3 regions of the Blautia sp. HCP3S3_D9 genome follow, and region 1 is predicted to be linked to each of the others. Evidence: predicted binding sites of a transcription regulator. Region 1 holds the regulator's gene; each other region holds the start of a gene.
The links. The regulator HrcA, encoded in region 1, represses chaperone genes, less so after heat shock. The targets are predictions, from matches to a motif close to TGTTAGCACTCNNNNNNNNNGAGTGCTAACA.

Region 2: the regulator HrcA is predicted to act here: its motif matches at 6,807-6,837, upstream of clpB (ATP-dependent chaperone ClpB).
Region 3: the regulator HrcA is predicted to act here: its motif matches at 4,615-4,645, upstream of groES (co-chaperone GroES).

Annotation. Positions count from the first base shown of each region.
Region 1 is NZ_JBQHWS010000036.1:21,597-29,454, forward strand. Features, by position in the region: gene dnaJ (molecular chaperone DnaJ) at 149-1,333, opposite strand; gene dnaK (molecular chaperone DnaK) at 1,359-3,239, opposite strand; gene grpE (nucleotide exchange factor GrpE) at 3,300-3,944, opposite strand; gene hrcA (heat-inducible transcriptional repressor HrcA) at 3,962-5,002, opposite strand; gene uvrB (excinuclease ABC subunit UvrB) at 5,650-7,638, opposite strand.
Region 2 is NZ_JBQHWS010000067.1:3,024-10,881, reverse strand. Features, by position in the region: gene ACTNES_RS12770 (sodium-dependent transporter) at 1-977, shown strand, start outside; gene ACTNES_RS12765 (AAA family ATPase) at 1,099-2,100, opposite strand; gene ACTNES_RS12760 (sodium:proton antiporter) at 2,116-3,555, opposite strand; gene ACTNES_RS12755 (DUF4250 domain-containing protein) at 3,954-4,127, opposite strand; gene clpB (ATP-dependent chaperone ClpB) at 4,128-6,719, opposite strand; gene ACTNES_RS12745 (LacI family DNA-binding transcriptional regulator) at 7,085-7,858, shown strand, end outside.
Region 3 is NZ_JBQHWS010000155.1:455-6,573, forward strand. Features, by position in the region: gene ACTNES_RS18380 (hypothetical protein) at 113-280, opposite strand; gene ACTNES_RS18385 (citrate/2-methylcitrate synthase) at 753-2,090, opposite strand; gene ACTNES_RS18390 (MarR family winged helix-turn-helix transcriptional regulator) at 2,068-2,574, opposite strand; gene groL (chaperonin GroEL) at 2,648-4,261, opposite strand; gene groES (co-chaperone GroES) at 4,308-4,592, opposite strand; gene ACTNES_RS18405 (MarR family winged helix-turn-helix transcriptional regulator) at 4,804-5,238, opposite strand; gene ACTNES_RS18410 (hypothetical protein) at 5,406-5,789, opposite strand; partial or broken gene ACTNES_RS18415 (PD-(D/E)XK nuclease domain-containing protein) at 5,926-6,119, opposite strand, start outside.

The DNA.
Region 1 (7,858 bases):
AATCATTGCGACTTCTCTTCTGCATTTTACCGTTATCTTTCAATATACACGACCACGCAAAAAAAGAAAAGAGGTTTGCCCTCTTTTCTTTAATTTTCTTTTATATTTCTGAACTTTTATAGAAGTCCAACTCTTAGATCTGTAAGGATCAGTCTTCAAAAGTCTCTTTTAATTTATCCATGAAGCTCTTTTTCTTCTTCTCAGATTTCTCTGTTCCTTCAGAAGATTCTTTCGGGCGGTTGCCGCATGCTTCGTCAAATTTACGCAGTGCTTCTTTTGCTTCTTCGTTGAGGTTTGCAGGAACCTGAACAACGAAAGTTACATAGTGATCTCCACGTACATTCTTGTTTCTCAGTGATGGCACACCTTTTCCTTTCAGACGGATTCTTGTATCTGTCTGAGTCCCCGGTTTCACTTCATATTCCACTTCTCCGTCCACCGTATTGATACGTACAGTACCGCCCAGTGCAGCCTGCGCGTATGTAAGAGGCGCAGTAGAGAAGATATTCATATCCTGTCTCTGGAAAATCGGATGACGTGCAACATTTACCTCTACAAGCAGATCGCCTCTCGGTCCTCCGTTTGTACCTGGTTCACCTTTCTCACGAATACGGATGCTCTGACCATTGTCAATACCTGCAGGTACAGATACCTGAATCTTCTTTCTGGAAGAAGTATATCCGGTTCCACGGCAGGAGGTACATTTGTCCTTAATAATCTTACCTGTTCCGTGACAGTCCGGACAAGTCTGTACATTACGCACCATTCCAAACATGGACTGCTGTGTATATACGACCTGACCTTCACCGTTACATTTCGGACAGGTTGTCGGGGAAGTACCTGGTTTCGCACCTGTTCCGTGGCAGGTGGTACATTCGTCTTTCAGTACGATCTCCAGTTCCTTTTCACAGCCAAAGACAGCTTCTTCAAAAGTAATATTTACGCGTGCACGAAGGTTTGCTCCCTTCATCGGACCATTATTGGCACGTCTGCTTCTGCCACCGCCCCCAAATAAATCACCGAAAATGTCGCCGAAGATATCACCCATGTCAGCACCATTGAAGTCAAAACCTCCGAAGCCGCCGCCAGCACCGCCACCGCCGTTTTCAAATGCTGCATGACCAAACTGGTCATACTGTCTTCTCTTATCCGGATCACTTAAGATGGTGTAAGCTTCTGTTGCTTCTTTAAATTTCGCCTCAGCCTCTTTATCACCCGGATTTACATCCGGGTGATACTTTTTGGCTAACTTACGATATGCTTTTTTAAGTGTTGCGTCATCGGCGCTTTTGTCCACGCCTAAGACTTCATAATAATCTCTCTTATCAGCCATGATTTATTTATTCCTATGCTCTATATTAAACTTCTTTGTAGTCAGCATCTACAACATCATCATCGTTGCTGCTTCCTGCATTTGTGTTTCCTGCTCCGCCCATGTTGCTCATGTCCGGACCAGCCTGGCCGCCTGCCTGCTGTGTCTGCTCATACATCTTAGCGAACAGTTTCTGAGCACTTTCCATCATCTTCTCCTGAGCAGCTTTAATATCAGCTACCTGAGAGTCTGTCATCTCTTCTGCGTTTGCAGTCTGGGACAGTAAGTCTTTCAGTGCATTCAGGTCTGCTTCTACAGCAGCTTTATCGTTAGCATCGATCTTGTCGCCAGCTTCTTTCAGTGCATTCTCAACCTGGAATACCATGGAATCAGCATTGTTTCTTGTATCGATTGCTTCTTTACGTTTCTTATCCTGTGCTTCGAACTCAGCAGCTTCTTTAACTGCTTTGTCGATATCGGAATCAGACATGTTAGAACCAGCTGTGATTGTGATGTGCTGTTCTTTACCTGTTCCAAGATCCTTAGCGGATACATTCACGATACCGTTTGCGTCGATATCGAATGTAACTTCGATCTGCGGAACACCACGACGTGCTGGTGGGATTCCATCCAGACGGAACTGACCAAGGGATTTGTTGTCTTTCGCGAACTGACGCTCACCCTGTACAACGTTGATATCTACTGCTGTCTGGTTGTCTGCTGCTGTTGAGAAAATCTGGCTCTTTCTTGTAGGAATAGTTGTATTTCTCTCGATCAGTCTTGTTGCGATACCACCCATTGTCTCAATGGACAGTGACAGTGGAGTAACATCCAGAAGAAGGATATCGCCTGCGCCTGCATCACCTGCAAGTTTACCACCCTGGATAGAAGCACCAAGTGCTACACACTCATCCGGGTTCAGGTTCTTGCTTGGCTCTTTGCCTGTTAACTGTCTTACTTTATCCTGTACAGCCGGGATACGTGAAGATCCACCAACCAGAAGTACCTGACCAAGTTCAGATGCTGTGATACCTGCATCGGAAAGTGCGCGACGTACCGGATCAGCTGTCATTTCTACTAAGTCATGTGTTAATTCATCGAATTTAGCTCTTGTAAGGTTCATATCGAAATGTTTCGGACCTTCTGCTGTAGCTGTAATGAATGGCAGGTTGATGTTTGTAGTTGTTGCGGAAGAAAGTTCTTTCTTAGCTTTCTCTGCAGCTTCTTTTAATCTCTGAAGTGCCATCTTATCATTGCTTAAGTCAACACCTTCTGCTTTCTTGAATTCTGAAAGCATATAATCTGTGATCTTCTGGTCGAAGTCATCACCACCAAGACGGTTGTTACCGGCTGTGGAAAGAACCTCAATAACGCCATCACCGATTTCAATGATAGATACATCGAATGTACCACCACCTAAGTCGTATACCATGATCTTCTGTTCTTTTTCATTATCAAGGCCATAAGCAAGAGCTGCTGCTGTAGGCTCGTTAATGATACGTTTTACTTCAAGACCAGCGATCTTACCGGCATCTTTTGTTGCCTGACGCTGAGCATCGTTGAAATATGCAGGAACTGTGATAACTGCTTCTGTAACTTTCTCACCGAGGTATCCTTCTGCATCTTTTTTCAGTTTCTGAAGAATCATAGCGGAAATTTCCTGTGGGGAATATTTCTTGTCGTCGATTGTTACACGGTAGTCAGTACCCATCTCTCTTTTAATGGAAGAGATTGTTCTCTCTGCGTTTGTTACTGCCTGACGTTTTGCAGGTTCACCTACAAGACGTTCTCCTGTTTTTGTGAAAGCGACAACAGATGGTGTTGTTCTTGCGCCTTCTGTATTTGCAATAACTGTTGGCTGTCCACCTTCCATTACGGCTACACAGCTGTTTGTTGTACCTAAGTCAATACCAATAATTTTTCCCATAATCTTGTTCCTCCTGTTTATTTTCAACTAGATTTGATATATTCTATATTTTCATGTAAATTAGTTGGCTACTTTTACCATACTGTGACGGACTACGAAATCCTTGTAAGTGTAGCCCTTCTGGAATTCTTCTACCACAATATTCTCACCGGCTTCTTCGTCCTCCACATGCATTACTGCGTTATGGAAGTTCGGATCAAATTCCTTACCGACTGCCTCGATTGGTTTCACACCCAGCTCATCCAATGTTGTGATCAGCTGTTTGTAGATCATCTTCATGCCATCCGCGAAAGAATCTCCTTCAGGTGCCTGTGCAAGGCCTCTTTCGAAGTTATCCACAACCGGAAGGATTTTCTCAACGATATCCTTGGCTCCGATGATGTACATGCTGGATTTCTCTTTCTCCGTTCTCTTACGGAAGTTATCAAATTCAGCCATGTTTCGTTTCAGTCTGTCTGTCAGATCTTCGATCTGCTGTTCAAATTTATCTTTTTCTTTTTTCTTCTTACCGAAGAAAGAAGTTTTTGATTTGCTGTCTTTCTTGTCATCCTGGGAAGCTTCCTCGTCTCCATCCTCTACCGGGATTTCTTCTGCTTCTTCTTCACCATTCTCTACAACTTCAGGTTCATCCTCAACAGTTTCTTCTGTTACAGGAGTCTCTGTTGTTTCTTCCTCCAAAGCTGTGTTCTTTGTTTCTTCTGACACTCTCTATTACCGCCTTTCTAACTCTCTTTCTTAATCAGTTCGTCCAGCTGGACTTTCAAAGCCTTCAGGCTGTCAACTACATTTGCATAATCCATACGCTTCGGACCGATGATACCAATGGTACCATGCATTCCTTTTCCAAGTTCGTAAGTGGCTGTCACCACACTGCAGTCTTTCATGGTTTGCACCGGCATCTCATCACCAATGTACACCTGAATTCCTGTGTTCTCGGTATCAGACATTCTCTCTTTCACCAGATCTACCAGATCCTGCTTCTCTTCAAATGCTGAGATCAGCTCACTTGCTTTACTTGTATCTGCAAGCTCCGGATATTTGAAAATGTTTGTTGCTCCTGAAGTATATATCTGCATATCGTCTTCGTCTACCTGGATGGTGTCTGCCACTGCATCAAGGACTGTGCCAACCACAGAGCCATGTACACCTGCCTGTTCTTTCAGGCGGGCGATCATTCCCAGGTTGATATCCTGAATGGGCACCCCATTTAAGTTGGTGTTAAGAAGAAGATTTAATTTCAGGATTGTCTGATCGTCCATCTCCTCATCCAGATTGATGATCTGGTTTCGGATGACATTGTTATCACTCACTACTACTGCTACAAGCTGAAGGGGTGTTACGCGGGAAAGCTGGATGAATTTAATCTTGCTTCCGCTGTACTGTGGAACAGAGATCATGGTTGCATAGTTGGTATTGGAGGCCAGTACCTTTGCTACCTGCTTCAGCATTTTATCCAGTTTGTCAGTTTTCTCTATCATGAGATCCTTGATTTCCTGAACCTCTGATTCCTTTTCTTTCATCAGCTCGTCTACGTAGAGGCGATAACCTTTATCAGAAGGAATTCTTCCGGCTGAGGTGTGGGGCTGTACGATATATCCCATATCTGTCAGGTCTGACATCTCATTCCGGATGGTGGCAGAGCTTACATTTAAATCTGCAAACTTGGAAATGGTCCGGGAACCCACCGGTTCGCCTGTTTCCATGTAGGTTTTGATGATGGCTTTTAGTATTTTCTTTTTACGATCATCTAATTCCTGATCCATGAAATTCCACTCCTTTACTGCCTTTGTTTTTTGGTTTGTTAGCACTCATGTTTTAGGAGTGCTAACACCTTATGCTCATAAGATAGCACTCTTGATTTGGTTTGTCAATATTATTTTGTGAATTTTTTGTTATTTTATGAACAATAGGGGGTATTGGAACGTGTTATGAAAAGGGGACGCGGGGAGAAATTATTGATATTGTGTGCGGTTTCGGACGCTAAGAGATACTAAGTCTGCAGAAATCTGCTAAAGGCATGAGCCGGCTTGTCAAACTCGCTCCGTCGCAGACTCCGCTCAGACAGGTGATGCAGCCGGCTCATAACGCAGATTTCTGCAGACTAAGTATCTCTAAGCATCCTGCAAATGCACACAATATCAATAATTTCTCCCCGCTGGCTGTTCAGGACGATTATACAGGCGGGGCTCTCGCCTGGGAGGCGAATCGCCTCTTCTATAGCAATCCTTGTAAATAATGCATTTAAGACAGTTCAGCAAAGTGTGAAAGACAAGGAAGATATCTGACGCAGGATTTCACACTCTGATGGGCTAGATTAAGATACATTATTTTAGAGGATTGCTATAGAATAACTATATCACTTGCTTGTCTTCAAATTCGATTACACAGACGAAAAAGACTCAGTAGAGCACTATTTATCTAAAATATCCAGATTCTTTTTCAGATCGATCATTTTATCACGTAGTTCGGCGGCCTGTTCGAAGTTGAGATCTGCGGCTGCGGCGCGCATTTGTTTTTCTACCTGGGCGATGAGTTTGGTGAGTTCTTTACGGGTCATGGACTCTGGGTCTTTCTGGAGTCGGACTTCGGTTTCGGCTACTGCTTTGGATACGGCGATGAGGTCGCGGACTGCTTTTTTGATAGTAGTCGGAGTGATTCCGTGTTCTTTGTTGTAGGCTTCCTGGATGGTTCGGCGGCGGTTGGTTTCGGTGATGGCTTTGTGCATGGAATCGGTCATGTTGTCTGCGTACATGATTACATGGCCTTCACTGTTTCGGGCAGCTCGTCCGATGGTCTGGATGAGGGAGGTTTCGGAACGGAGGAAACCTTCTTTGTCTGCATCCAGGATTGCTACCAGGGTGATTTCCGGAATGTCCAGGCCTTCTCGAAGGAGGTTGATTCCTACCAGAACATCAAAAACATCCAGACGCATATCCCGAATGATGCGGGCACGCTCTAAGGTATCGATATCGGAATGGAGGTAACGGACTCGGATTCCTACTTCTTTCATATATTCTGTCAGGTCTTCTGCCATTCGTTTGGTGAGAGTGGTGATCAGGATTTTGTGTTTCTTTGACACTTCTTTGTTTACTTCCCCGATCAGGTCGTCAATCTGTCCTTCAATGGGGCGGACTTCTACTTTCGGATCCAGAAGTCCGGTTGGACGAATGATCTGTTCTGCACGGAGGAGTTCATGATCATACTCATATTGTCCCGGAGTGGCGGATACAAACATGACCTGATCCAGTTTGGATTCGAATTCTTCGAAGCTTAAGGGGCGGTTATCTTTGGCTGAAGGAAGCCGGAATCCGTAGTCTACCAGTGTCTGCTTCCTGCTCTGGTCACCGGCGTACATTCCTCCTACCTGAGGTACTGTGATATGAGATTCATCTATAATAAGTAAGAAGTCATCTCCAAAATAGTCCAGCAGTGTGTATGGTGGCTGTCCGGGCTTTAATCCTGACAGATGTCTGGAATAATTTTCGATTCCTGAACAGAATCCGGTTTCTTTCATCATTTCAATGTCGAAATTGGTGCGTTCTGAGATTCGCTGGGCTTCCAGAAGCTTGTCTTCACTTTTGAAATACTCTACACGTTCTTTTAATTCTTCTTCTATTGCTACAGCTGCTCTCTGAATCTGTTCTGCTGGCACTACATAGTGGGATGCAGGGAAGATGCTGATATGAGAACGCTGGCATTTGATTTCTCCTGTCAGTACATCAATTTCTGAAATACGGTCGATCTCATCTCCGAAAAATTCTACTCTCACGGCTGTATCGGAGCTGTTGGCAGGAAAAATTTCCAGGGTATCTCCACGGACACGGAAGGTGCTTCGGTGGAAGTCCATCTCATTTCTGGTGTACTGAATGTCGATCAGTTCCCGGATTACCTCATCCCGGTCTTTGGTCATTCCCGGACGCAGGGAAATCATCATGTCAAAGAATTCCTGAGGGGAACCCAATCCGTAGATACAGGAAACGGAGGAAATGACCACTACGTCTTTCCGCTCTGACATTGCGGCTGTGGCAGAGAGACGGAGTTTGTCAATCTCGTCATTGATGGAGGAATCTTTGGCAATATAGGTGTCTGAAGACGGGACATAAGCCTCCGGCTGATAGTAGTCATAATAGGAGACAAAATATTCCACTGCGTTCTCAGGGAAGAATTCTTTCATCTCACCGTAAAGCTGCGCCGCGAGAGTTTTATTGTGGGCGAGGATGAGGGTTGGTTTGTTTAGCTGGGCGATGACGTTCGCCATGGTAAATGTCTTGCCGGAACCGGTGACACCCAGTAAAGTTTCGAACTGGTTGCCTTCTTTAAAGCCTCTGACCAGACGTTCAATTGCCTGAGGCTGATCGCCAGTTGGCTTGTACTCGGAATGCAATTCAAAATGATCCATAATATTCTCCTGTTTTAATCAAATTTCACTTATCAAAAATTGAAATATGTTTAATATGGTTATATTTTCAGTATATCATCTCATATAAAAAAAGTACAGAGCAAGCGAATACCTGTTCTGCACTTTATATGTTTTCTAGTTACTGTTCACACACCACTATCCCGCGAGGTGTTTTGGCATGAATATGCCAAAATCCCGAGACATACAAGCCAAAATTCCA
Region 2 (7,858 bases), on a different contig from region 1:
GTAAAAATGGTTCGCTGGGATTTTCATCCATGATTTCCTCTCCCTCTGTGAATGTATTCTTCTTACTGGTCACTGTGGTCATTGCATTTTTCATCCTTTCTTTCAATCTTCAGGGAGGATTGGAACGTGTGACAAAATATATGATGTCCGCACTGCTGGTACTGATGCTTGCTCTCGCTGTGCACAGTCTTTTTCTGAAAGGCGCTGGTGAGGGAATGACCTTTTATCTGAAACCGGATTTCTCAAAGATTGATGGTTCGGTGATCGTAGGGGCAATGAACCAGGCATTCTTTACTTTGTCTACAGGTATGGGTGGTATGGCTATCTTTGGCAGCTATATTGGTAAAGAACATTCCCTGATGGGGGAAGCCATTCATGTGATCACACTGGACACACAGGTTGCATTTCTGGCAGGAGTTATTATTTTCCCCGCGTGCTTTACCTTTGATCTGGAAGTAAATGCAGGTCCGAGCCTTCTGTTTGATACAATGGCAGCAGTTTTTAACAACATGTCCGGAGGTCGCATCTGGGGTTCCTTATTCTTCCTGTTCATGGTATTCGCAGCCATGTCAACCGTCCTGGGTGTGTGCGAGAATATCCTGGCAATGATCCGTGAGCTTACCGGCTGGTCCCGTCCAAAAGGCAGCGTGGTCTGCGGCACAGGTGTCTTTCTTCTGGCACTTACCACAGCTCTTGGTTTCAGCGTTTTCCACTTCCAGCCATTTGCCGAAGGAACTACCTGGCTTGATTTCTGGGATTTCATTGTTTCCAACAATATTTTACCCCTTGGCTCTCTCGTCCTTGCGCTTTTCTGTTGTAATAAGTTCGGCTGGGGATGGAATAACTTTATCAAAGAGAGCAATACCGGTAAGGGCTTAAAGGTACAAAGCTGGATGAAACCGCTCTTCCGGTTTGTACTTCCGATTATAATTGCCTTTATCTATATTTATGGAATGTTCACATTCAACTGGAAATAAAAAAAATAAGCTCTGTGGATTTTTCTTTTATCCACAGAGCTTATTTTGTCAAGCGGATATTTGCAATCCGCTTCGCTACTTACTTGACTCGATTAAATCAGACAGATAAATCTCCTTCTGATCAGTGAACCTTCTGCTCCAGCATTCTTCGGATCAGCTCGATCGTATCCTTCAGTCCATAGTTGGCGCTGTTAATACACAAATCATAATTCTCCGGTTTTCCCCATTTCTCACCGGTATAAAATTCATAATATTTCTTATGCTGCTTATCCATCTGTTTCAGGAAACGTACTGCCTGCTTCAGATTCATATTACGGATATCCATAACGTGCTGCACACGAACCTGGAAGGGAGCACTGATAAACAGGCTGATATGCGGAATGTGATTATTCTTCAGAATCATATCTGCACAGCGTCCCATAATCACGCAGTCTTCACTTTTTGCCAGTTCACAGATCAGATCACTCATATTGAAGAAAACCGCATCCTGCTTCGGAAGTCCGTGATAACGGTTGAATTCCCTGAACCAGGTTTTCAGATCTGTATGTTTTTTCTTTCTGTATTTATCAAATCCTTCAAAACTGCCGGCATCGCCTACTGCATTTTTATCTGCCTGCAGACGCTTCATAACCTGATCAAAGATCTCTGCATCATAATAGTTGATCTGAAGCTGATCTGCCAGTTCAAATCCGATATCATTACCGCCACTTCCCTGTGTACGGCTGATACAGATGATCAGATGATCATTCTCTGAAATCTCGTTCTGGCGTCTTGCGATCAGATTATTCAGACTGATACGCTCCTTATCTACAATATCTGTCCGTCCAAATGTATCCGGAAGATTTTCGATCTCTTTCAGAATACTGTCATACTCTATCATAAGACGTCTTCTCTCGCTCTTATCCCTGATAGTACGGGCCATGTTACTGATCAACGCCAGTTCACTTCTGAGCAGATGTCCGTCCGGCTTGGTATACATCAGTGCTGCCAGATGACGGATGGTTGTTTCTTTCTGTCCTGTAAATGTACGTCCCAGAGAGGAACCCACACATTTATAAACTTCTTCATCCAGGTTATAAATGCGTATTGCAAGTTCTTTGCATTTTTCCTGATTGTCCTGCATAATGATCCTCCCTCCTTATAAAAAGAATACAAACATATCAATAATAAACACCGGAACCAGAAAGGCAATAGACCAGAGCATATATCCGAAGAATGACGGCATCTTCACACCATTCTCATCAGAGATTGCCTTTACCATGAAGTTAGGGGCATTTCCGATATAAGTGTTGGCACCCATAAATACCGCACCACAGGAAATGGCAGACAGAATCTTGGTGGGTACAGTTCCCAGTGTAGTTGTGATTCCATTGGTAAATGCCAGTGTTCCTGCTGTTGTGAGGAATACCAGATAAGTCGGTGTATTATCCAGGAAACTGGAAAGCACACCTGTTGCCCAGAACATCTCTGCCGGTTCAGTAACTCCCAGATTTGGTCCTACTGCTTTCAGAAGCATCAGTGCAGGCTGCATGGTGATAAAAATACCGATGAATAAAACTGCAACCTCCTGGATCGCACCCCATGTAAAATGGTTTCTGATACGGATCTGCTTATCTGTTGTCTTAAAGGAAAGGAAGGCAGCAAGCAGAATGATCACGATTTCAATCAGTGCCGGGAATATCAGGGTTACTTCTCCAAAGAGATGAATACCTCTTACATTGCCTGCAGCATCCTGGAATGCGGACATTCCCGGAAGTACACCGCTTAAGATTACCGCGCCAACGATCATCACAAGGAAAATGATATTGTGCAGTCCATCCAGACGGAACTGAGTACCCGGTTTACGGATATCCGGTTTACGTCCATTTGCAATATCTCTTCTGTAAGAACGTTTATCAATCTGATAAAACACAAACAGAAGAATGACCATATTAAAGATCAGTACAGGGAACAGATGCAGACTCCAGAAGAAAGGAACACCTCGCATAAATCCCATTAACAGTGGCGGATCTCCAATTGGTGTAAGACATCCACCCATATTGGAAACCATGAAGATAAAGAAAATCATAATATGTCCTTTTCTCTTTCTCCATGAATTCATTTTAATTACCGGACGTACCATCAGCATACTGGCACCGGTGGTACCGATACAGCTTGCCAGAAGAGTTCCCAGCGCAAGCAGACCCACATTAACACGGGGGGAACCTGCGAAATCACCCTCCATGGTAATATTACCTGATACGCAGAACAGGCCGAATAACAGAATGATGAATGTAAGATAATCATTCACAATACAGTCCAGAACTGTCTCTGCAGTCTTTCCGGCTCCATAAACGAAAGCAAATGGAACGACCATCAGAATGATCCATAAGGCAACAACCAGTGGCTGATGAGACTCCCACCACTCCGCTTTTACCAGAGGCATCACTGCAATACATAACAAAAGCCCTGCAAAGGGAATGCAAAGCCATACAGGTACTGTAGATGGTGCTTTACTGCCTTCTGCCGCAAGTACACTCAACGGACAAGCCAGAAGAACTGCCAAAAAAGCACCCAGTACGGTCACCAACTTTTTCAAAACTGCCACCTCCATATTGTATTTTCGTACAGCGCGATTATCATTCAGGAGATTTTTTTCATATACGTGTTTCTTCCTATTTAATATGCGCTTGTTTTTTTACAGATGCAATTATAACATACAGCATCCAAAAATCAATTGTATGGATAATGAATATTTATGCTTTATTTTGTACTTTTTTAGATATTTTTCACATATTTTATACTTTCTTTTGTTTTATTCTTAACGATTTAATCTTTTTTGCTAATACTTTTTGGTCTTATCTTATATATTTTTGCAAATTGTACTGATTTCAAAACACACTTGTCTTTCCGGTGCTTACAGAAGGTACTTGATTTTATACAGAAAAATGCTCCCCAACAGCAATTCCCGCTGTCAGAGAGCATTTCGCATATTTCCTATATGAACTGATTGGTTGCCTCATCATACTCATAGTCAATGGAATGCATCTTCGCCACCAGTTCGTCTTTCTTCAATCCTCTGCATGTGCAGAGTGCTTCCAGGGAATCATAATAATCCCTGAGCTGAGTATTCACATAACTCAGCAGAATCATTGGATCTTTGGGTATCATTTAGTTTCCGTCCTTTACCGTAACAATGAATTCCCCATTCTGAACATCCAGTACCAGAGTATCACCTGCGTGAACATCTCCGGACAAAATCTTTCTCGCCGCAAGAGTCTCTACATATTTCTGCAGATAACGTTTCAGCGGACGTGCACCGTATACCGGGTCATAGCCATTCTCTATAACCTGATCCTTGGCTGCATCTGTCAGTTCCAGGGAAAGCTCCTGGTCTGCAAGACGTTTGTCAAGCTCGCCGACCATCAAGTCTACTATCTTACCAATATTGGATTTTGTCAAGGGCTTAAACATAATTATTTCATCCAGACGGTTCAGGAATTCCGGACGGAAATGGCCTCTCAGATCATCCATAACCTGGCTTTGAGCCTCAGGTTTGATCTCCCCATTCTCATCAATACCATCCAGCAGATACGGAGAACCGATGTTGGAAGTCATGATAAGAATTGTATTCTTAAAGTCAACTGTACGTCCCTGAGAATCTGTGATACGACCATCATCCAGTACCTGCAACAGTACGTTAAACACATCCGGATGTGCTTTCTCAATCTCATCGAAAAGTACGACACTGTATGGTTTACGGCGGACTGCCTCAGTAAGCTGGCCGCCCTCCTCATATCCTACATATCCCGGAGGCGCTCCGATCAGTCTGGATACAGAATACTTCTCCATGTATTCACTCATATCAATTCTGACCATATTCTGTTCATCATCAAACAGATTCTCTGCCAGAGTCTTGGCAAGCTCTGTCTTACCTACACCTGTAGGACCAAGGAACAGGAAGGAACCGATTGGTTTGGTCGGATCCTTGATACCGGCTTTGGAACGAAGAATTGCATCTGTAACCCTCTTCACACCTTCATCCTGGCCTACAACTCTCTTGTGGAGCTGATCTTCCAGAGTAAGGAGTTTCGCTCTCTCGCCTTCTGTCAGTCTTGTCACAGGAATACCGGTCCATCTGGAAATGATCCTTGCGATCTCATCATCAGTAACTGCCTCATGTACCAGACTTCTGTCACTTTCCTTCACACTCTTCTCTTCGATTTCCAGCTGCTGCTGTAATTTCGGAAGCTCACCGTACTGTAACTGTGCAGCCTTCTCCAGATCATAGTTCTGTTTTGCTTTCTGGATCTGCTTATTCACATCCTCGATCTGCTCACGAAGCTTCTGCAATTTCTCTACAGAATGCTTCTCATTATCCCACTGTGCTTTCTGTGTATTAAAGGTATCACGAAGCTCTGCCAGCTCTTTCTGAAGTGTTTCCAGACGTTCCTTACTCAGGTTATCTGTCTCTTTCTTCAGTGCAGATTCCTCAATCTCCAGTTGCATGATCTTACGGCGCTGTTCATCCAGCTCTGAAGGCATGGAATCCAGCTCTGTCTTGATCAGGGCACAGGCCTCATCCACCAGGTCAATGGCCTTATCAGGAAGAAAACGGTCTGTGATATATCTGTGGGAAAGTGTAGCTGCTGCAACCAGCGCACTGTCTGTGATCTTAACACCATGGAAGACCTCATATCTCTCCTTCAGACCACGAAGGATGGAAATGGTATCCTCCACTGTGGGCTCATCCACCATAACCGGCTGGAGACGACGTTCCAGAGCTGCATCTTTCTCAATATACTGACGGTACTCATCCAGAGTTGTGGCACCAATACAGTGAAGCTCACCTCTGGCAAGCATAGGCTTCAGCATATTGCTGGCATCCATAGCTCCATCTGTCTTACCTGCACCAACGATCAGATGTAACTCATCAATGAAAAGAATGATGTTTCCTTCACTCTTCTTTACTTCTTCAAGGACTGCTTTCAGACGTTCCTCAAACTCACCTCTGTATTTGGCACCTGCTACCAGAGCGCCCATGTCCAGGGCAAAAATCTTCTTATCCTTCAGACCTTCCGGCACATCCTCTGCCACGATTCGCTGTGCAAGGCCCTCGATTGCTGCAGTCTTACCTACACCAGGCTCACCGATAAGCACCGGATTGTTCTTGGTCTTACGTGAAAGGATTCTGATGATATTACGGATTTCCTCATCACGTCCGATCACAGGATCCAGCTTCTGGTTACGTGCCTTTTCGACTAAATCCTCGCCATATTTATTCAAAGTATCATAAGTAGCTTCCGGATTGTCACTGACTACACGCTGATTGCCTCGTACTGTAGAAAGTGCCTGCAGGAAACGCTCCTTAGTAATGCCAAATTCCTGAAACAGTTTCTTCATGCTTGGACTTGGATATCTCAACAAAGCAAGGAATAAATGCTCTACAGAGACATATTCATCACCCATTGCCTTGGCTTCATCCTCTGCACTGACCAGAGCCTTGTTCAGATACTGTCCGAAACGAAGCTCACCGCCAGATACCTTAACCCTGGCATCCAGTGCCTGATTCAGAGAATTTCTGAAATAATCCTTATCTATCTCCATCTTCTCGATCAGTTTAAGAATCAGGCTGTCTTCCTGTTCCAGCAGAGCATATAAAAGATGCTCCTCTTCAATCTCCTGGTTGCCAAACTGATAAGCAACCTTCTCCAGATCCTGGACAGCCTGTACGGATTTCTGTGTAAATTTACTGATATTCATAGGCTAACCCTCCTCTTATATGAGAAATATCTCTCCCGAAGGAGAAATATGTTGTTTTCTTTGTTCTGCATGTAATATAACACACGTTGTTAGCACTGTCAAGAGGTGAGTGCTAATTATTTTGTGAAGAATTTGTGACCGCTACGAGCCATGCAAAATGGTGAAAATAAATGCCCTGCAAGTTTACTTGCAAGAGCGTCTATTTTTTCTATTTTATAAGAATGTCATTAATGATTAACCCAGGTAATAGTAAAATATCACAAAAATCGAATACAAATTTTGTAATGGGTTATGCGATTAACCTTTGTAAATTCCACATTTATAATGTAGCATATAATCATAATATCGCAGAAGAAGGAATGGAAATGACACAGAACAGAATTAGAATCGTAGATGTTGCAGATGCGTTAGGTCTTAGTACTGCTACTATCTCAAATGTGATTCACGGCAAAACAGAAAAAATTTCAGATGAGACGGTAAAACGCGTCCAGCAGGAACTTGAAAGGTCGGGATATATCCCGAATATGGCTGGTATTTTGCTTGCGAGAAATAATTCAAGAATCATCGGAGTGGTGGTGAATGACCATGAAAAGTATGAGGGCCGGGTTTTAGAAGATGGATTTGTGATGTCATCGCTGAATGCTCTTTCCCATGAGGTTAATGAAAAAGGTTATTTTCTGATGATAAAAACGACATCTGATATCAGAGAGATTCCGGTATTTGCATCCATGTGGAATATGGATGGACTGATTCTGATTGGATTTTGTGAAGCTGATTATGAAAGCCTCAGAAATCAGATGAGGATTTCGTTTGTAGTGTATGATGGCTATTTTGAAAAATGCTCAAAGGTAGTAAATCTGGTCATCGATCATTATGACGGTGGCTATCAGGCCGGGAAATATTTAAAAGAACTTGGACATAAAAAAGCATTATGCATAGCAGATAATTTCATCTGCATGGATAAAGAACGCATCGAAGGGTTTCGCAAAGCCTTTGAACCAGGAGAAACCTATAGATGGGAGATACCAAAAACAGAAAAGGAAAGAATGTGCTTTTATGAGGATAAATATATCCAGCTGTTAAAAAATAATGTTACCGCTGTTTTTGCAGTGTCCGATTTTTATGCACTTGAATTTATG
Region 3 (6,119 bases), on a different contig from region 1:
ATTTTCCCATTTCGGAAATTTTTATTTTATTCAACCTAATATTTTCCAGTTTCAGAAACGCATCGGATACGAGGCACAGCCCCTTTTCGGGGCGTGTACCTTTTGGGTGCTGTTAGGCGTTTGGGTTGGCTTCCTTCCAAGCCTCGTACTCATCGACCAGCTCCGCTTTCGTCAGGAAGAAAAGGATCAGCTTCAGCGTTTCCTCGTTGTTCCGCAGGCTATAGCGCTTGTCCTCTGCTGCCCTGCAAAGGCTCCCTAGGTCGTTGCAGCTGAGGGTCATGTCCTGCTTGAAGGCGATACTACCATCTTAACATCAATACACCACTCATAGGGTCTGCCCTTGCGGGCGGTCGCCTTCGACCGTTGCCAAGTAATATGTTTCTGCTTCTTTTAAGAACTTAACGATTTCTTCCATTTTTGTTGTATTCCTTTCATCTATCCAAATTCACTTTGCATATTTGATTCCCATTTCGCTAACATTAACAAGCCAGTTGATCTTATGTTCATTCTGGCAAGTATAACCCATGTTAAGCAGGGCATCCTTCACCTTATTCTCACCTTTAAATGGTCAGACCCAAAAATCTTTCTTAATTCCTTTTCAGCCTTCTTCAAAGCTGTCAGGACTTTTTCTATATCTTTCTGACGGGTGTTCAAATAAACACCCCTATGAAGTCTGCTGCTCTTTAATTTTATGTATATGCTGACGCATTATTTTATTATTACACCATCTGAAATCTTGGTTAGAAAGCTCTCTAACTGAGTCTTTTTTCTTCCATAACACTCATATATGCTGGTCTGATGATTTTATCCGTGCAAATCATCTCTTCTATTCTGTGTGCACTCCAACCTACGATTCTAGCTACTGCAAACATGGCTGTATAAAGTTCTACCGGTATACCCAGCATATCGTAGACAAATCCACTGTAAAAATCTACATTGGGACTGACACCTTTATAGATATGTCTTTTATCTGCTATGATCTTTGGAGCAAGCATCTCTATGTTTTCATACAATTCAAGATCTTTTTGCCTTTTCTTTTCCTCTGCCAGTTGTTTTACATAATCTTTAAATACTCTCTCCCTCGGATCAGAAATAGAATATACTGCATGTCCCATTCCATAGATTAAGCCCTTTTGGTCAAATGCATCTTTATCAACAATCCTTCTTAAGTATGCTTCTATCTCATCCTTATCTGAATAATCCTTTATATGCACCCTAATATCATCCATCATTTCCATTACCTTAATGTTGGCGCCTCCGTGTTTTGGTCCTTTTAGCGAACACATTGCTGCTGCCATCGTAGAATAAGTGTCAGACCCGGATGACGTAACGACTCTTGTGGTAAATGTAGAATTATTACCTCCTCCATGTTCCATATGCAAAATGAGTGCCGTATCTAAAACCTTTGCCTCTGTAAGGGTATATTTCCTGTCTGGTCGCAGAAGCATCAATAGATTTTCCGCGGTGGAAAGCTGTTTATCGGGATGATGAATATACATACTCTCATTTTTTTCATAATGATTGTAAGCATTATATCCATATACTGCCAACAATGGGAGCTCACTGATGAGCTGGATGCACTGACGCAGCGAATTGCTGACACCTGGTTCTTTTACCTTTTTATCATAAGATGCCAGGGTAAGAATACTTCGGGTCATGGAATTCATGACATCCTCCGAAGGTGCTTTCATAATGACATCCCTTGTAAAATTGGTTGGCAATGTCCTACACTCTCCAATAATTCTATCGAAGTCTTCCTTCTCTCTTTCATCAGGCAGTTTTCCCATCAAAAGAAGATATGCTATTTTTTCAAATCCAAACTCATTTTGTCCTAAACAATGAATCAAATCTTCCACTCGATAGCCCCGGTACCACAATTCCCCATCGCAGGGAATCTTCTGATTATCAACAATTTTTGAAGACACTATTTTTGATATGTTGGTAAGTCCTGTAAGGACACCTTTCCCATTTTCATCTCTAAGCCCTTTGTTTACGCCATATTCTTCAAATAACCGCGGAGCAATGTTATCATTTTTCAGACAAACTGCTTCCAATTCTTCAAAATAATCATTCATCTGCTCCGTTGTCATCTCTATTCACCTCCAGATTCTCCACCTCACTGCTCATAATAGTTTCCAACTGCTTCATAAGCTGTAGTAACTGAATCAAATTATCCTTTCCAAACTTTTCGAACACCTTCCCGTAATACTTCTTAAGTGTTTCTTCCTGCGCCCTTAACAGGCTTCGTCCGCTTTCAGTAATTGTAACATAGGTGCCCTCACTGCCGTTACCGTCATGAGACCATAATACATATCCTACGTCTCGTAGCTTTTCTACCATTTTAGAAATCTGTCGCATCGTCATCTGAAGCTTGTCCGCTAAATCCTTCAGAAAGACTCGTCCTGAATAAATGTCGGATGTCTCCTCCATTGCAATATATTGTAATGCAATGTATTCTGGGATACTCATTTTCATAAAGACATCTTTTCTATGCTCCCGGTTAAACAAGTGCCTTTGGTATATCAATTCGTTGGACAGCTTTATAATATCTGTATTTCCTATAGTTTCTGCCATATTACTCCTCCTTTATTTAAAATAAGGGAAGCAACAGACTGTCACTTCCCTTCGTAAAAGAGAATGGATTATTTTAATAGCCCATTTCCGGTTGTGCCGGCATTGCAGGTGCTGTTTCCTTAATATTTGCCACAGCAGCCTCCGTTGTTAATAAGGTTGATGACACACTAATCGCATTGGAAAGTGCACTTCTTGTAACCTTGACAGGATCAATAATTCCTGCATCGACCATATTGACGTACTGTTCAGAAATTGCATCAAAGCCTATGCCCTCATCTGACTCCTTTACCTTATTGATGATGACAGCACCCTCTAGGCCTGCATTTTCAGCAATGGCACGAAGCGGAGCCTCCAATGCCTTGGCTACAATCTCTGCTCCTGTTCTCTCATCACCCTCCATGCTTGATATCATGTCATATACTGCCTTTTGTGCGTGAACATAAGCAGATCCGCCGCCACTGATGATTCCCTCTGACACAGCAGCCCTAGTGGCATTTAATGCATCCTCCATACGATACTTAGCTTCCTTCATCTCTGTTTCAGTTGCAGCTCCAATCTTAATAACTGCAACACCACCGCCGAGCTTAGCCACCCGGTCTACCAGCTTATCCCTGTCGTACTCAGAAGCATCTGCAGCCTGTCTCTTAATCATTGCGATTCTTTCTTCAATGTCCTGTTTCTTGCCCTCGCCATCCACGATGGTTGTATGTTCCTTTGTTACTTTAACTGATTTAGTCTGTCCAAGCATATCAACTGTGATATCCTTTAATTGCATGCCAAGGTCATCGAGTACTGCCTGTCCACCTGTCAGAATTGCAATATCCTTTAACATCTCCTTACGACCATCACCATACCCCGGTGCCTTTACAGCTACGACCTTGAGTGTGCCTCTCAACCTGTTTACGATTAGTGTTGTAAGTGCTTCACCCTCTACGTCATCTGCAATAATCAGCATTTCTCTTCCCTGCTGCATTACCTGCTCCAATATAGGAAGAATATCCTTTATATTAGATATCTTTTTGTCCGTAATCAAAATGTATGGATGATTCATATTAGCTATCATCTTTTCTTTATCATCACACATGTAAGCAGATAAATAACCGTTGTCAAACTGCATTCCCTCTACAACCTCTATCTCTGTCTGCATCGTCTTTGATTCTTCTATTGTGATGACGCCATTCTCTCCAACCTTTTCCATTGCATCGGCAATCATTGTTCCGACTTCATCATTACCTGCAGATATTGCAGCAACCTTTGCAATGTGATCTTTTCCGGTTACAGGCTTGCTCATTTTAACCAGTGCTTCAATAGTTGTATCTGCTGCTTTCTTCATTCCTTTTCGCAAAATAATTGGATTTGCACCTGCTGCTATATTTTTCATACCCTCGCCTACTAGAGCCTGTGCCAAAACAGTTGCCGTTGTCGTGCCGTCTCCTGCAATGTCATTCGTTTTGGTTGCGACCTCTTTCACAAGTTGTGCACCCATATTCTCATAAGGATCTTCCAGTTCAATCTCCTTTGCAATCGTAACACCATCGTTCGTAATCAAAGGAGTTCCGTAAGATTTATCCAATACAACGTTACGTCCCTTAGGTCCGATTGTCACCTTTACTGTATCTGCCAGCTTATCAACGCCTGCTTCCATCTTTTTTCTTGCATCGATATCAAACAAAATTTCCTTTGCCATGTTAATTCCTTCTTTCTACATATAAAATAACTGTATTTTTATTTTACTACTCCACAATTGCAATAATATCGGACTGATTTACGATGATATATTCCTCATCCTCCAACTTAACATCTGTACCGGAATACTGAGAATAAATCACACGGTCGCCTTCTTTTACCTGCATTTCTGTTTTCTTTCCATTCTTTTCACTTCCAGGTCCTACTGCAATGACAACAGCTGTCTGTGGCTTTTCTTTTGCACTATCCGGTAATATAATTCCGGACTGGGTTTTTTCTTCTGCTTCCTGCTGTTTTAAAACAACACGCTCTCCTAATGGTTTTAACTGCATAATCATTACCTCTTTTCTTTATTGTTAGCACTCTCTTGTATTGAGTGCTACTTATTTTGTAAAAAATATATGCTTCATATGAAGCATATATAAACAGTTTGTTTCCAAACTGTTTGTTTAAAAAGGATTATAGCACATAAAAAACCTATGTCAACCTATTTTTTCAAAAGAAATAAAAAAATTGCACACCGATTACTCGGTGTAACAATTCCTAGTCATTCTCCAAGAATCTGTCTATATTATGACTAATCTGCTCAGACACCCGGTTAAATACCGCCAAAGAACTTTCATCAATTCCTTCCACCACCTTGGCGGTTAACTCTGCCCAGAGAATCTCCATTTCCTGACAAAGATGTTCCGACGCATCAGTCAGCTCATATTTCACATATCTGCGATCTTTATCATCTCTTTTGCATACAATGTATCCTTGTTTAACAAGATTCTCTAAAGTAGTAGACATATGACCTTTATTCATCTGCGTGTACCGACATATATCCGTCAATGTTGTTATATCATCATAATGAGATAGCAAATAAACAACTTCCAGTTCCAATCTGTTTAGGTTTGTCTTATTTTTTACATCAACCATAGCTTTTTCAAGAAGACGATTAAACTTTCCACCTCTCAAATTTTTTTCAATATTCATCAAAATTTCACTCCTATTTTGTTTTTACTCTTTTTACAAAATATCAAATTAATCCATCAAAATTTTTTTCATGGGACATCTTATCGTTTATCATATCATATCGCCTACATTTTTTCCACATAAACCACCCCAGTATTTCACTGCCCGAGTGCCATCAAATCCTATTTCTATACTCTTACTTCAAATCCGTTCTTGAACATGAATCTTATATCGTCCTTGGATTTCACAATCACTTCCTGTACAAGACTGCTCCAAATCCCGGCATCGAACTCGCAGGTTAAGCCGTCCTGCTTCTCCAAAGTTCGAATGAACCCTTTGAACAATTCTCTCTTCGCCTTCTTGCTTTCTATCTGCTCGGCGATGTCATCATACTTAGCTTTTGCCTTTTCATACCTTGCCGTAAGTTCGGCATAGCGTTTTTCATACTCATCTTGATCTAATGCCACCCGGCTGTTCTCCGCAATGGCAATCTGCATCTGCTCCGAGATGATGTTAAGTTCTGCGATGCTATCCTGCAAATCCCTGTCAAGCAAATCCGTCTCACAGACCATTCCCATCATAACTTTGGTGTTGGCAAGACTTCATAGGGTTAGACCCTGGAAGCTGGAAGTACACTCCTCCAATTTTATCCTAGTATCTTGTAGAGTCTGATTCTTGCGGTTTCTTATATATATTTTTCAGATTCTATTACACTTTTTCAATTATGCACTGATGCTTTTTACTTTTCTTGTCATAATTAATTCCTACAAGCAAAATATCACCGGTATAATCTGAAATCGAGGATGGGCATTTTCTGTCTTTAATCTGCTGTATTGCCGTTTGCACTTTCTGGTTCCATTTCAATTCAACAACCAATGCAGGATAAACACTTTTATATTCAG